DNA from 3 places in the Gordonia sp. SMJS1 genome. Region 2 is predicted to be linked to each of the others. Evidence: riboswitches for the same ligand, from Rfam matches in the RefSeq annotation. Region 2 holds a riboswitch; each other region holds the start of a gene.

Region 1 (4,832 bases), 1.1 Mb from region 2:
ACTGCACCCCGCGTTCGGACTCGCGTGGCCCGTCCTCCGCGAGCGGATCGCGATGTTGGATCCCCAGAGCTGATCACCGCTCCCTAATCCGAGAGAATCGCATAACCCCTGCTCCCTGAGGTGCGAGGAGCGCAAGCGACGAGCCACGAAGGGCTGGCGACCCATCTCGCCAGGACCCTTCGTGACGGCCTCCGCAAGCTCCGGCCTCCTCAGGGAGCAGAGGTTTTTTCGAAGTCCACGACGGCCGCGAGGCCGCAGATACTGAGGGCCAGGGTCACACCCCGGCGTCCAGCAGTCGGTTCGCCCCGGCGACCAGCGCGTGGACGTTCGCCTCGTCGCTGCTCGCGCCCTCACCGACGGCCCAGGCCTGCCGGCCGTCGTGCTCGCAGAGCAGGAACGTCGTGACCAGGCCGTCGACGACCCGCTGGTGCAGCCGGACGATCTGAACCGGGGCGCCGACGTCGTAGAGGATCGAGGTCATCGCACCGACGGGGCCGGCGGCGACGGCGCTGCGGGACATGATGCGGTCGGCGATCGCGAGCGTCGCGCGGCACTCGACCAGGTCGCCCGAGCACGGGACGGCAGAGAAGGAGCCCAGCCGGATCGTGCCGCCACGGGAGTACTCGTCGGTGAATTGCTGCCAGGTCATCCCGGCGGCCTCCTCGTGCATCCCAAGGGGAAGCGGGCGGCCGAAACGTGCGGCGAAGTGGTCGCCACCGTGCCGGTCGTCGCGCTCGGTCCACGAACAGGATCGACGAGGTAGATGAAGAGGGTGCATCTCGAAAACCGATTTCGGTCGAAGAACGGATGACCGACTGGAGAGCGCAACCGACCCGCAGCGGGGGGTCGGTCAGATTCAGACCCCGCTGCGGCGGGTTACGAGAACGCTCGTGATGCACAACATGATCGGTCCACCATAGACCCGCGACACCGACCGGGCAAACGTGTTTCCGCCAGGGGAACCGCTAGAGCATCCCGGCGAGGTCGGTGGCTGCGGCGGCCGGGTCGTCGGCCGCGGTGATGGCCCGCACGACGACGATGCGCCGCGCCCCGAGCGCGGTGACCTCCCCGACGCGGCCGGCGTCGATCCCGCCGATGGCGAACCACGGCTTGGCTGATTGTGTTGCGGCCGTTGAGGACACGAGGTCGAGGCCGGCGGCGGCGCGGCCCGGTTTGGTGGGCGTGGTCCAGCACGGACCGACGCAGAAGTAGTCGACGTCGTCGTCGGCGATCGCGGCGGCAGCCTGCTCGGGGTCGTGGGTCGAGGCGCCGATGAGGACGTCCGGTCCGACGATCCGGCGGGCCGCCGACGGCGACAGGTCGCCCTGTCCGACGTGCAGGACATCGGCCCCGGAGAGCGCCGCGACGTCGGCCCGGTCGTTGACCGCGAGCAGGGCGCCATGCGCGTCGGCGACCTTCCGCATGCCCGCGAGGATCTCGAGTTCCTCGCCCGCCTCCAGGGTCCCGAACTCGCGCTCACCCGGCGAGTTCTTGTCGCGCAGCTGCACGATGTCGACGCCGCCCGCGAGCGCCGCGTCGACGAAGTCGAGCAGGTCACCGCGTTCGCGCCGGGCGTCGGTGCACAGGTACAGGCGGGCCGTGGAGAGCCGCCGGCGACGGTCCGTCGCGGAGCCGGGGTCCGTCGACGCGGAGCTGGTGCGGTTCGGGGTCGTCACGCCGACCAGGCTAACCGGACCCCCGACGCCCCGGCGTAGGGTGGATCGCACGAACACACGGGAGTCCGGATCGGCCGGGCTGAGAGTGCGGACAGATTCCGCTGACCGTCGAACCTGATCCGGGTCATTCCGGCGAAGGAAGGTGATTCCCAACGTGGATTCCCCACCGCAGGGCCCTGCCCACCGCGCCCTGACGGTCGTCGGGGGCGGTGTCATCGGGCTGACCTGTGCGCTCACCGCGGCCGACGCCGGATGGCGGGTTCGCGTCCTCGACGCCGGCACCGACGAGCGCGCGTCCTGGGTCGCCGGCGGCATGCTCGGTTCACTCGGCGAGGGTCATCCCGGCGAGGACGCGTCCCTGGCCCTCTCGGTCGAATCGGTCCGGCTGTGGCCGGCGCTCGTGAAGCGGCTCGACGACCCGGGTGTCGTCACCGCCACCGACTCGCTGTTCGTCGCGGCCTCGGCCACCGACATCGAGTACCTGCGGCATCTCGCCGATTTCGTCTGGGCCGGGCAGCCCGCCACCGATGCCGCGCTGCAGTCGGTGACCGGCCGCGACATCCGGACCCTGGAACCGTCGCTGAGCTCTCGACTGGTCGGTGGCTACCGCGCGGTCGGCGAGTGGTCCGTCGACAACCGGCGGCTGCTCGAGGCGTTGCGCGCCGCCGCGACGTCGGCGGGTGCCGAGTTGGTCTCCGCGCGCGTCGAATCCCTGGCCGACCTCGACGACCTCGGTTCCGACACGCAGATCCTGCTCGCCGCCGGACTCGGCACCGCGGCCCTCTGGCCGGGTGTGGACCTGCATGCGGCGAAGGGGGAGATCCTTCGCCTGCGCCGCACGCGCTGGTCGGTGCCGCCGCCCGGTCACGTCGTCCGGGCACGCCTCCACGGGCGGGCCGTGTACCTGGTGCCGCGCGAGGACGGAGTCGTCGTCGGCGCCACCCAGTACGAGGCCGAGGGAATTGCCGACCGCGCGCCGCAGGCCGGCGGGGTCGCGGATCTGCTCGCCGACGCGATCGAGGTCTTCCCCGGGCTGCGGACCTACGAACTGACCGAAGCGGGGGCCGGTCTGCGGCCGTGCACCGCGGACGGATTGCCCATCGTCACCCGTGTGGACACACGAACGGTCGTGGCGACCGGGCACGGGCGCAACGGGATCGTCCTCGCCCCGGGCACCGCCGCCCGCGTGCTGTCGATTCTGGAAGGAGCAGAGGAATGAGTATCACCGCGAACATCACCGTCAACGGCAAGAGCGTCGACGTCGGCGCCGACACGTCGGTGCGCGACGTCGTCACCGGGCTGGGGTTGCCGGACCGGGGGATCGCGGTCGCGGTGGACGGCGCGGTCGTCCCGCGCGGCCGCTGGGACCGGCACACGATGACCGACGGTGCCGTCGTCGAGATCGTCACGGCGGTGCAGGGTGGCTGACCTCGCCGATCTGAAGCCCGACGCCTCGCGGACCGAGCAGAAGTCCGGCGACGAGACGATCCCGGATGCGGACCATCTGCGCATCGCCGGTCGCGACTTCTCGTCGCGACTCATCACCGGCACCGGCGGCGCGTCGAATCTCGCGACCCTGGAACGCGCGCTGGTCGCGTCGGGGACCGAGCTGACCACCGTCGCGGTTCGGCGCGTCGACGCGGCCTCGGGCACCGGGGTCTTCGATCTGCTGCGCCGGCTCGACATCGCCGTCCTGCCCAACACCGCGGGCTGTCACACCACCGCCGAGGCCGTCCTGACCGCCCAGCTGGCGCGCGAGGCGTTCGAGACCGACTGGGTGAAGCTCGAGGTGGTCGCCGACGAACGCACCCTGATGCCCGACGCCATCGAACTCGTCGACGCCGCGGCCGCACTGGTGGCCGACGGTTTCGTCGTGCTGGCCTACACCAACGACGATCCGGTCCTGGCCGCGCGACTCGCCGATCTCGGGGTGGCGGCGGTGATGCCCCTCGGATCGCCCATCGGGACCGGACTCGGAATCCTCAACCCGCACAACATCGAGATGATCGTCGACGACTGCCACACCCGCTTCGACGACCCGCTGCCGGTCATTCTCGACGCGGGCATCGGCACGGCGAGCGACGCGGCCCTGGCGATGGAACTCGGTTGCGACGGCGTGCTTCTGGCCACCGCCGTGACCCGGGCGGAGAACCCTGAACTGATGGCGACGGCGATGCGGCACGCGGTGACCGCGGGCCGCCTGGCCGCGCGTGCGGGCCGGATCCCCAAGCGTTTCTGGGCGCACGCGTCCTCACCCGGGCGCGACCGGGACTGACCCGCGGTCCCGCGGCAGGCCGTCCGAATGACAGACCGGGCCGCTCGGGGTTCGGCGGCTATGGTCGAGTCGTGTTGCAGGTAGCGAATCTGACGAAGGACTTCGGCGGTCAACGCGCGGTCGACGACCTCACCTTCGAGGTGGGGCCGGGACGGGTCACCGGTTTCCTGGGCCCCAACGGTGCGGGTAAGTCGACGACCATGCGGATGATGCTCGGACTCGACCGTTCGACATCGGGCACGGCGACGATCAACGGGCAGCGCTACCGGGACCTCGAGCATCCGCTGCGGCAGGTCGGTGCGCTGCTCGACGCCCGGTGGGTGCATCCCAATCGCAGTGCGCGGTCCCACTTGCGGTGGCTCGCGGCGAGCAACCGGATCCCGGCCGCCCGCGTCGACGAGGTGCTCGAGACGGTCGGGCTCACCTCGGTGGCCAAGAAGCGCGCCGGCGGCTTCTCGCTCGGTATGTCGCAGCGGCTCGGGCTGGCGGGTGCCCTGATCGGCGACCCGCACACACTGCTGTTCGACGAGCCGGTCAACGGCCTCGACCCGGAGGGCATCGTGTGGATCCGCGGGTTCATGCGCAAGCTCGCCGCGGAGGGGCGGACGGTGTTGGTGTCGAGCCATCTGCTCACCGAGATGTCGCTCACCGCAGACCATCTCGTCGTCATCGGGCGGGGCCGGCTGATCGCCGACTGTTCGGTGGCGGAGTTCACCGGGCGGGCACGGCAGTCGGTGCGGGTGCGCGGCCCGCAGCTCGAACAGTTGCATGCCGCGCTCGCGTCGGCGGGGCTGAATCCCGCGCCGGGTGACCCGGATGCCCACGGGCGCCCGGTGATGCGCGTGCCGGACACCACGACCGATCGGGTCGGCGACCTCGCC
Region 2 (4,832 bases):
ACGACCGGCACGCTCGGCGTCGAGCGACCCGGTGTCGACCCCGTCGGCATCGACAGTCGCCTCGAACTCGGGAACGATGAGGTGCGCCAGCACCGTGTCCTCGGGAACGCGCTCGAGGATGCCGTGATACGGGGCGCAGAAGTCGAAACCGACCCAGCCGTAGACGCGCCAGTCGGAAATCGACAGCGACGCGGTCGCGGCGGCGAGCGCGTCGGCGGGGTCGCCGCGCCAGGGCGTCGTCGTGCGGTCGCCCTGATCGTCGACGATGACCTCACTGCGTGTGATCACCACGCGGGCGCGGACACCCGCCGCGAAGGTCCAGCGCCGGTCGCGCTCGTAGACGACATGGTCGCCGAATTCGCCGGAGCCGGCCCAGGCCGCCGTGATCCGCGCGGCATCGGACTCGCTCAGCGGCGAGGCCGGCGCGAGCAGGTCGACGAACTGCGCGGCGTGCGATTCGGTTGTCAGCGACATGTCCTTCGTTCCTCCGGTCGTGATGCACTCGAGCACCGATGATCATAGGGAATCTTAGGGCAGCCTAATCAAACAATCCCCCGCGGGTCGACAGCCGGCCTCCCGCCCTGCATCGACCGGTAAGGTTACCCTATCCTGCCTGTGTTTGAATGAACTCATGCCGACGCATCTCGACCCCGCGACCGATCTGCTCGACGGTTTCGCTCCCCACACCGACGCACAGGCACAGAAGTACCGCGACGCCGGCGTCTTCCTCGACCGCCCGTTGTTCGCCGGCCTCGATCTGGCCGCCGAGCGAACTCCCGACTCCCCTGCGCTGACCGACGCCTCCACCGACGGGCCGCGCACGCTCACCTATGCCGAGTTCCGCGACGCCACCCTCCGTCGTGCCGCCGGTTTCGTCGCGGCCGGACTGCGGCCGACGCAACGGGTCGTGTTGCAGCTGAACAACTCCCTCGACTTCGCGGTCACCCTGTACGGCCTCCTACGCGCGGTGTCGTTCCGGTGATGACGCTGCCCGCGCACCGGATCACCGAGATCGCCCATCTCGCAGCCGGTGCCGGCGCGGTCGCCTACATCGGTGAGGACGGCCGCCGGGGGTTCGACTATCGCGAGCTCGCGACCGAGCTGCAGTCACGGGTGCCCGACGTCGCGCAGGTCTTCATCTCCGGCGAACCTGGTCGATTCACACCGCTCCCCGACGCCGACCCCGCCTCGGTCGAGCTCCCGGCTGCCCCCGACGCCGGGCTACCCGCCCTGTTCCTCGTGTCGGGGGGCACCACCGGACTGCCGAAACTCATCGCGCGCACGCACGACGACTACGACCTCAACGCCCGGCTGTCCGCGGACGTCGCCGGCCTCACCGCCGACGACACCTACCTCGTCGCCCTGCCGGCCGCGCACAACTTTCCGCTGTGCTGCCCGGGAATCCTGGGCGTCTTCGGTGCGGGCGGCCACGTCGTCTTAGCCGACAACCCCAGTCCGGACAACACTTTCGACCTCATCGAGCGGCACCGCGTCACGGTGACCGCGCTCGTCCCCGCGCTCGCGCAACTCTGGTGCGCGGCGACCGAGTGGGAGCCGGCGGACATCAGCTCCCTGCGCCTGCTGCAGGTGGGCGGCGCCAAGCTGGCACAGTCCGACGCCGTCGCCCTCGACGCGGCCCTCGGCCCCGTCGTCCAGCAGGTCTTCGGCATGGCCGAGGGGCTGATCTGCTACACCCGGACCGACGACCCGCGTGACTTGGTGCACCAAGTGCAAGGGGCACCGATGTCGGAGCTCGACGAGGTGCGGGTCGTCGACGAGGGCGGAGCCGATGTCCCCGACGGGGAAGAAGGTGAACTGCTGGTGCGGGGGCCCTACACGATCCGCGGTTACTACCGCGCCACGGCGCACAACGAGAAGTCCTTCACGCCGGACGGCTTCTACCGGTCCGGGGACAAGGTCACCCGGCTGCCGTCGGGGCACCTGGCCGTGACCGGCCGCATCAAGGACACCATCGTGCGCGCCGGGGAGAACGTCGCCGCCGACGACGTCGAGGAGAACCTCCTCGCCCACGATTCGGTCCGGCAGGTCGCGGTGGTCGGGCTGCCCGACGACGCGCTCGGTGAGAAGATCTGTGCGGCAGTCGTGCTCTCGCACGAACACCCCCCGGCCCGACCACTCGAGCTGGCCGCGATCCGCACCTTCCTCGCCGACCGCGGACTCGCCTCCTTCAAACTGCCCGACGTGGTCCGCGTCGTGCGCACGCTCCCGGTCACCGCAGTAGGCAAGATCGACAAAAAGGTGCTCCGCGAGACACTGCTGTCGGAGCCGTCGGCAGGCTGAGCCGAGTCGGAGCCCGCTCCTCACACCGGCGCGAGGAGCGCGACCACCGCACCATAATCCCAAGGAAGCGCATAACCCCTGCTCCCTGAGGTGCGAGGAGCGATAGCGACGAGCCTCGAAGGGTCCGGCGAGGAATGTTCCGGAGCCGCCGAGGCTTACCTTCGGATCACACCGGCGCGAGGGTCACGATCCCGGGATGGCCGTCGAGATAGTGCTTGGTGAAGGTGCACACGGGCCGCAGGCGGGCGCCCTGCTCGCGGGTGAAGTGCACGACGGTGCGGGTGAGTCGGGTGGCGAGACCATGTCCGGTGTACTCGTCGTAGAGCACGGTGTGTAGGACGGTGATGGTGGTCTGACCGTCGACCGTCTCGGTCGAATAGCCGAGCACGCCGACCAGGTCGCCGGCGACCCACAGCTCGAACCGGTCGCGGTCGGGATTGTGCACCACCTGCGAGATCTGCTGCAGGATCGACTTCGCCGACTGTGGTGGTCGCTGACGATGCTTGCGTAGCACCCGACCCTCCTCACCTCTTGATCGTGGACATCGGACCACTGACATGTGCCGTCCGAACCTCGGCATAGGCCCCGCTTGTGATCCGGGTCACACGGTACCTTACGGAACCGTAACTGATGACCCCGATCGTCCGGTCGTCGCACATCGAGACGGTCGCGCGCACCCCTACGACCCGAACGAACTCCGCGCTGTAGGGTGGCGGACGCACGACAACTACACCGCGGGGGCTCTCACGATGACCGAGGGCTGAGATGGCGACGGGCGGTCGCCGACCGCTCGAACCTGTCCGGGTAATGCCGGCGTAGGGAGACAAGCCATGGGCACACGTGTATCCGCGACTCGCGACGGCAGCGCACCCGCCGACTCAGGGTTCCTGACCCTCGGTCCGATCGAGGGCAGCACCAAGCACCACCTCACGGTCGGCGACCTGCGCGTCCCGCAGCGTCGTATCCACCTCACCAACGGCGAACACCTCGACGTCTACGACACCTCGGGTCCGTACACCGATCCGACGGCGCGCATCGACGTCGAGAAGGGCCTCGCCCCCACCCGCGACAACTGGCGCCGCCCGGAACCGGTCGACGGCGCGAGCACCCAGCTAGCTTGGGCGCGGGCCGGGATCATCACCGAAGAGATGCGGTTCATCGCCGCCCGAGAGGGCATCGACCCCGAACTGGTCCGGTCGGAGGTGGCGATCGGGCGAGCGGTCATCCCGGCGAACCACCGGCATCCGGAGTCCGAACCGATGATCATAGGCAAGAACTTCGCGGTGAAAGTCAATGCGAACATCGGAAATTCGGCGGTGCGCAGCTCGATCTCCGACGAGGTCGAGAAGATGGTGTGGGCCACCCGCTGGGGCGCCGACACGATCATGGATCTCTCGACCGGCGCCGACATCCACACCACCCGCGAGTGGATCATGCGTAACTCGCCGGTCCCCGTGGGGACGGTTCCGATCTACCAGGCGCTGGAGAAGGTCAACGGCGATCCCGCCTCGCTGACCTGGGAACTGTATCGCGACACCGTGATCGAGCAGGCCGAGCAGGGTGTCGACTACATGACCGTGCATGCCGGTGTCCTGCTGCGCTACGTTCCGCTGACCGCGAAGCGGGTGACGGGCATCGTGTCGCGCGGCGGTTCGATCATGGCGGCCTGGTGTCTCGCGCACCACCGGGAGTCGTTCCTGTACACGCACTTCGACGAGTTGTGCGAGATCTTCCGCCGCTACGACATCACGTTCTCCCTCGGCGACGGCTTGCGCCCCGGATCGATCGCCGACGCGAACGACGAGGCCCAGTTCGCCGAACTCCGCACTCTCGGCGAGCTGACCGCGATCGCCAAATCGCATGGTGTGCAGGTCATGATCGAAGGCCCCGGGCACGTCCCGATGCACAAGATCGCCGAGAACGTGCGCCTGGAGGAGGAGTTGTGCGAGGAGGCCCCCTTCTACACCCTGGGTCCGCTCGCCACCGACATCGCGCCGGCCTACGACCACATCACCTCGGCCATCGGCGCGGCGATGATCGCTCAGGCCGGCACCGCGATGCTGTGCTACGTGACTCCGAAAGAGCATTTAGGACTTCCGGACCGCGACGACGTCAAGGTCGGCGTGATCACGTACAAGATCGCGGCGCACTCGGCCGACCTGGCCAAAGGCCACCCGCGGGCACAGGAACGCGACGACGCACTGAGCAAGGCGCGCTTCGAGTTCCGCTGGACCGACCAGTTCAATCTCGCCCTCGACCCCGACACCGCGCGCGCATACCACGACGAGACGCTGCCCGCCGAGCCCGCGAAGACCGCCCACTTCTGCTCGATGTGCGGACCCAAGTTCTGCTCGATGCGGATCTCGGCGGACGTCCGCGCCTACGCCGAGGAGCACGGTCTCGTCACCGCGGACGACATCGACCGGACTATCGCCGAGGGCATGGCCGCGAAGTCGGCCGAGTTCGCCGAGGCTGGTAACCGCGTGTACCTCCCGCTCCAGACGACCGGCGGCGCCTGATGCGCACAGACG
Region 3 (4,832 bases), 490 kb from region 2:
TCGCAGCGCCGGCGAGAAGTCGACGACGATGGCCAGCAGCCAGGCCAGGACCAACGAGACCGTGAACCCGATCAGGGTCACCTGCAGCGTCGCCGCGGCGTGCACCCCGATCTCTGCGCGGTGCGACCAACCCTGCGCGACGACGCGCGACGGCGACGGCAGCACCTGCGGCCGGATTCCGCTGACGTCGACGTAGACCTGCCAGACCGCCACCAGGACGACCACCGCGACGAGCGCGGGCGCGATGCGACGCAGGCCGGTGCTACCGAGGGGTGTCGAGGTAGTCATTGGTGAAGTACGTCGACCAGTCCGGCTCGGTCGTGAGCGGCGCCCCGTCCGGGCCGGTCAGCAGACCGCTGCGGTACAGGAACCCGGAGTTCCCGGCCCACTGTTCGAGCGTCTGTCGCCCGACCCGGCCTTCGGCGTCCTTCATGTACTGACCGGCGAGCATGCGCTGGCTCTCGAACACCAACTGCTCGTCGTTGAACGCACCGGGGTTGGCGGCGAGGAGGTCGCGGGCCGCCGCGTCCGGGTCGTCGGCCGCTGCCTGGTAACCGCGCTGCAGCGCCGTCACGAAGGCCGCCGCGCGGTCCGGGTTGTCCGCCAGCCAGTCCTCGTTGGCGTCGACGACGATCGCGTATGCCTCCGGGAAACCGAAGTCGGTGTAGTGGAAGTACCTCATCGGGGTTCCGCGATGCTCGGCCTCGATGCCCTCCCACGCGAGATAGGAGACGGTGAAGTCGGCCTGACCGGAGTAGACCGCCTCGTATGCCGAGGTCCCGAGGGTCACCGAGGTGAACTCGCCGGTGCCGCCGTCGTTTCGGATCACCTGCTCGAGGGTCTTCTCCTCGCCCGGGTCGCCGAAACCGGCGTATGTCTTCCCGTCGAGGTCCTTCGGGCTCGTGATGTCGCGGCGGTCGGCGCGGACACCGATGCCGGTGGCCCACTTCTGCAGCGGCGCGAACACGGAGATGGTGTGCGCGCCCGATGCCCGCGAGAAGGTCGACGAGTTGTGGGTGCTGATCCCGAACTCGGCGTTGCCCGCGTCCACGATGGTGTCCACGGCGGTGTTGTTGTACGGCAGGATCTCGACGTCGAGTCCGGCCTCCTCGAACCAGCCGCGCTGCTGCGCCACGAACAATCCCGTGTGGTTGGTGTTCGGGGACCAGTCGAGCGCGAATCGGATGGTGCCGTCCGAACCGGCGCCCGAACCGCACGCGGTGATCGCCGACGACGCGACGACCGCGGCGGCGAGCGCGGTGAGGAGGCGGCGCGCGCGGGCGCTCATGCGGGCGCTCATGCGGCGGGCCACGGTTGCGGGTTCAGCGCGGTGTCCCAGAACAGAAGCTCGAACCGGGTGGCGACGGTGAACGCCGTGGCCATCGCGGCCCGCTCCCGCTCGCCGGCGTGCGCCGCGGCCTCGTCCACGAGTTCCCTTGCCCGCGAAGCGGATTCCTGGAACTCCGGGGCGTCGTAGGTGGTCACCCACTGCGCGTAGGGGTGGTTTGGGTCGGCGGCGAGTACCTGGGCCGCACTCGCGGCCAGGGCCCGGCCGACTTCCGCGTAGATCCAGAAGCAGGGCAGGGCCGCGGCGGCGCCGACCGCATACGATTCGGTCGCGGCGACGGCGGTCAGGTAGGACACGTACCCCAGGCACGCCGGCGACGGCTCGGGTTCGCCCTCACGCGGAGGCAGCTGGCCGCCGTTGAGCAGGTCGCCGTGCAGCGCCGACTCGACGGTGGCCGCGGTGGCCGACGAGTTCGCCCAGAACCCCGCGGTCTGCGGGTCGGGGGACTTCGACGCCAGGATGGCGAGGGCCTTCGCGTACCCGGCCAGGTACAGCGAGTCCTGCTCCATGTAGGTGCGGAACACCTCGAGTGGCAGCGTCCCGTCGCCGAGCCGCCGCAGGAACTCGAGGTCGTCGATCGCCGTCCGCAACCCCTTCGTCTCCTCCCAGAGGTGGTCGGAGAATCGGCCGGAGACCGGCACGTGCGCATGCACAGACATGACATCCCTTCGTCAGCATTACCTGGACAGTTCTCGGGTCTCATCTCAGCCCCGCGTCGCGGAGCACCCCGTGTCAGAACGCAGCCACAGTAGCAGGAGTGGGGGTCGCAGTGGGACGCCTGTGCCACGACCATGTCCCGGCCTGTTGACCAGCCGGTTTGCGCGTTGATGCGGTGTTCGTTGTATTCTTCACGGCGTTGTTCGTACGGCCGTCACGGTGGCCGGAAGAGCGGCACGGCAGGTTGCCCGAGCGGCCAAAGGGAGCGGATTGTAAATCCGTCGCGCAAGCTACATAGGTTCGAATCCTATACCTGCCACAGCGTGGTCCATTCTCGCGAAACTGCTCTACAGACGGTCTCCGACCAGCGATTTGTCTAGCGCAGACGCGAGTGTGTAACCTCGTTAGGGCTCTCGGGCACAACCGCCCGGGGCACGCCCCCTTAGCTCAGTCGGCAGAGCGTTTCCATGGTAAGGAAAAGGTCGACGGTTCGATTCCGTCAGGGGGCTCGCTGGACGAGAAGTCCGCGGGGCGGTGTAGCTCAGCTGGTTAGAGCGCACGACTCATAATCGTGAGGTCGAGGGATCGAGTCCCTCCACCGCTACACATCGGGTCCGACCGGAACCGAGCGCAAGGGTCGCAAGCCCTGAGGGAACTTCCGAACCCGACCACGTACCACCCGAAAGAAGGCAATCAAGTGGCCTCCTCAACAGATGTTCGCCCCAAGATCACCTTGGCCTGCGAGGTGTGCAAGCACCGTAACTACATCACGAAGAAGAACCGCCGCAACGATCCCGATCGCCTCGAGATCAAGAAGTTCTGCCCGAACTGCGGCAAGCATCAGGGGCACAAGGAATCGCGCTGACGCCGTCGTCGGCCGTTTCGAAGTACCACCAGCAACGGGCTGCCTCTCGATGAGGCAGCCCGTCTTGCTGTGTCGGCCGAAGGAGTAGAGCTCAATGTCACAGGTAAGCGGAGCCGAGATCCAGGATCGTCCGGACGAGGCGTCGAGCGGTGGTGCGAAGCCGACCCCCGACGAGATCGCCGCCCACACGCAGAGCCTCGTCGGCTTCCACTACACGGTCGACGACTATTACGAGATCGGCCGCGAGGAGATCCGTAAGCACGCGATGGCGGTGCAGGATGCGCACCCGACCCACTGGAGCGAGGAGGGCGCCCGGGCCTTCGGCCACGACCGCCTGATCGCCGCGCCCACCTACGTGTCGGTGCTCGGGATCATCGCCCAGCGCAAGCTCTTCGAAGACGTCGTCACCGGCTACGACATGTGGCAGATCATGCAGACCGACCAGCGGCTGGTCTACCACCAGCCGATGAAGGTCGGGGACCGCCTGATCTGCGACGTCTCGCTCGAGTCGTTCCGGCACGTGAGCAGTCCCGAGATGATCGACCTGATGGTCACCAAGAACGTCATCTGGAACCAGCACGACGAGCCGGTCATGACCACGTGGACCTCTCTGGCCGCGCGTCCCGGCATGGACGTCGACCCCGAACTCGAGGCGTCACTCGACCACGTGATGATCAAGGTCGACGCCATCGGCGAGTCCGGGCACACCGTCGAGCCGAAGGCGGGTCGCTACGACCTCCCCGACCCGACGCAGTCGCCGGGCGCCTTCGGTGCCGTCGACTTCGACACGCTCACGGTGGGTCAGGAACTCACGCCCAAGCGGTACCTGCTGACGCGCGGCAATCTCGCGAACTATGCGGGCGTGGCCGGCGACCCCAACCCGATCCACTTCTCCGACCACGTCGTGAACGCGGCCGGCATGGACGACGTCGTCGCGCACGGCATGCAGACGATGGGGCTCGGCGCGAGCTTCGTCTCCGAGTTCATCGGCGACCCGGCGGCCTTCTGCGAGTACAACGTGCGCTTCACCAGCCCGGTGTACGTCCCGGCCGACGACAGCGCGGCCGTCGACTTCACCGGCAAGGTGAAGTCGCTCGATCCCGCAACTCGTCGCGGGACCATCGCGATCACCGCCAAGCAGGGTGACCGCCGGATCTTCGGACGCGCGCAGGCCGTCATCCAATTCAATTGATCGAGAGTGATCGTCGCTGCTAGGGTCGCCACCCATGTACTCCGGCATCGCCTCGTTGAAGCTCTGGACTCGTCGCTGACGGCGACGAGTTCCCTGTGAGTTCCCACCTGTAGTTCTCGTACGCCGTCCCGGTCCAGACGCCGGACGGCTGTGTCGTGCTGTCCGGCTCCCGACCCGATGAGAAGCCACGTCTCTCATCGGCTACCGAAGAGCTGAGAACTCACCATGTCTGCTGAACGCAGTACCCACATATCCGAAGGTCGACTCCCGGCGGGTTCGGCCGCCCACGTCCGTGCCGAGGCCGTTAGCGTCGTACGAGGCCCGCGCACGGTCCTCCGCGACGTCGATGTGACCGTCTCCGCGGGGTCGAGGCTTGCGGTGGTCGGCGAGAACGGTCGCGGCAAGACCACCTTGCTCCACGTCCTGGCCGGCGCCGTGATCCCGGACGCCGGGACCGTCACCCGCGCCGGCACGGTCGCGATGGTCGAGCAGGACCTGCCGACGGGCGACGCGCGCACGGTCCGGGACCTGATCTCCGACGCTGTCGGGGACTCGCTCGCAGCACTGGCCGAACTCGACGCCGCTACCGATGCGCTGGCCGAGGGAGCGCCGGGTGCCGACGACGGTTATGCCGCCGCCCTCGAGTCGGTCACCCGGCTCGATGCGTGGGACGCCGAACGTCGCATCGACATCGCGCTCGCCGGCATGGCGGCATGCACCGACCGGGACCGCCCCTTGTCGACTCTGTCGGTGGGGCAGCGGTACCGCGT

Evidence for each region. A riboswitch is a leader RNA that binds a small molecule or an ion and turns the genes downstream of it on or off. The one in region 2 is predicted to bind thiamine pyrophosphate.
Region 1: it holds a riboswitch for thiamine pyrophosphate, as region 2 does, so the genes downstream of both, thiO (glycine oxidase ThiO) here and thiC (phosphomethylpyrimidine synthase ThiC) in region 2, are expected to answer to the same signal.
Region 3: it holds a riboswitch for thiamine pyrophosphate, as region 2 does, so the genes downstream of both, QAD21_RS05045 (TenA family protein) here and thiC (phosphomethylpyrimidine synthase ThiC) in region 2, are expected to answer to the same signal.

What each region holds. Positions count from the first base shown of each region.
Region 1 is NZ_CP123381.1:4,755,790-4,760,621, reverse strand. It holds gene QAD21_RS21600 (NUDIX hydrolase) at 1-73, shown strand, start outside; gene QAD21_RS21595 (hypothetical protein) at 275-649, opposite strand; gene thiE (thiamine phosphate synthase) at 966-1,676, opposite strand; TPP riboswitch at 1,725-1,834, shown strand; gene thiO (glycine oxidase ThiO) at 1,831-2,895, shown strand; gene thiS (sulfur carrier protein ThiS) at 2,892-3,104, shown strand; gene QAD21_RS21575 (thiazole synthase) at 3,163-3,951, shown strand; gene QAD21_RS21570 (ABC transporter ATP-binding protein) at 4,023-4,832, shown strand, end outside.
Region 2 is NZ_CP123381.1:620,659-625,490, reverse strand. It holds gene QAD21_RS02910 (salicylate synthase) at 1-474, opposite strand, end outside; partial or broken gene QAD21_RS02905 (AMP-binding protein) at 632-1,794, shown strand; gene QAD21_RS25300 (hypothetical protein) at 1,822-2,301, shown strand; gene QAD21_RS02900 (GNAT family N-acetyltransferase) at 2,468-2,815, opposite strand; TPP riboswitch at 3,026-3,140, shown strand; gene thiC (phosphomethylpyrimidine synthase ThiC) at 3,132-4,820, shown strand; gene thiD (bifunctional hydroxymethylpyrimidine kinase/phosphomethylpyrimidine kinase) at 4,820-4,832, shown strand, end outside.
Region 3 is NZ_CP123381.1:1,105,743-1,110,574, forward strand. It holds gene QAD21_RS05035 (ABC transporter permease) at 1-288, opposite strand, end outside; gene QAD21_RS05040 (ABC transporter substrate-binding protein) at 263-1,288, opposite strand; gene QAD21_RS05045 (TenA family protein) at 1,297-2,007, opposite strand; TPP riboswitch at 1,995-2,088, opposite strand; tRNA gene QAD21_RS05050 (tRNA-Tyr) at 2,244-2,324, shown strand; tRNA gene QAD21_RS05055 (tRNA-Thr) at 2,442-2,514, shown strand; tRNA gene QAD21_RS05060 (tRNA-Met) at 2,536-2,609, shown strand; gene rpmG (50S ribosomal protein L33) at 2,703-2,870, shown strand; gene QAD21_RS05070 (fused (3R)-hydroxyacyl-ACP dehydratase subunits HadA/HadB) at 2,965-4,062, shown strand; gene QAD21_RS05075 (ATP-binding cassette domain-containing protein) at 4,288-4,832, shown strand, end outside.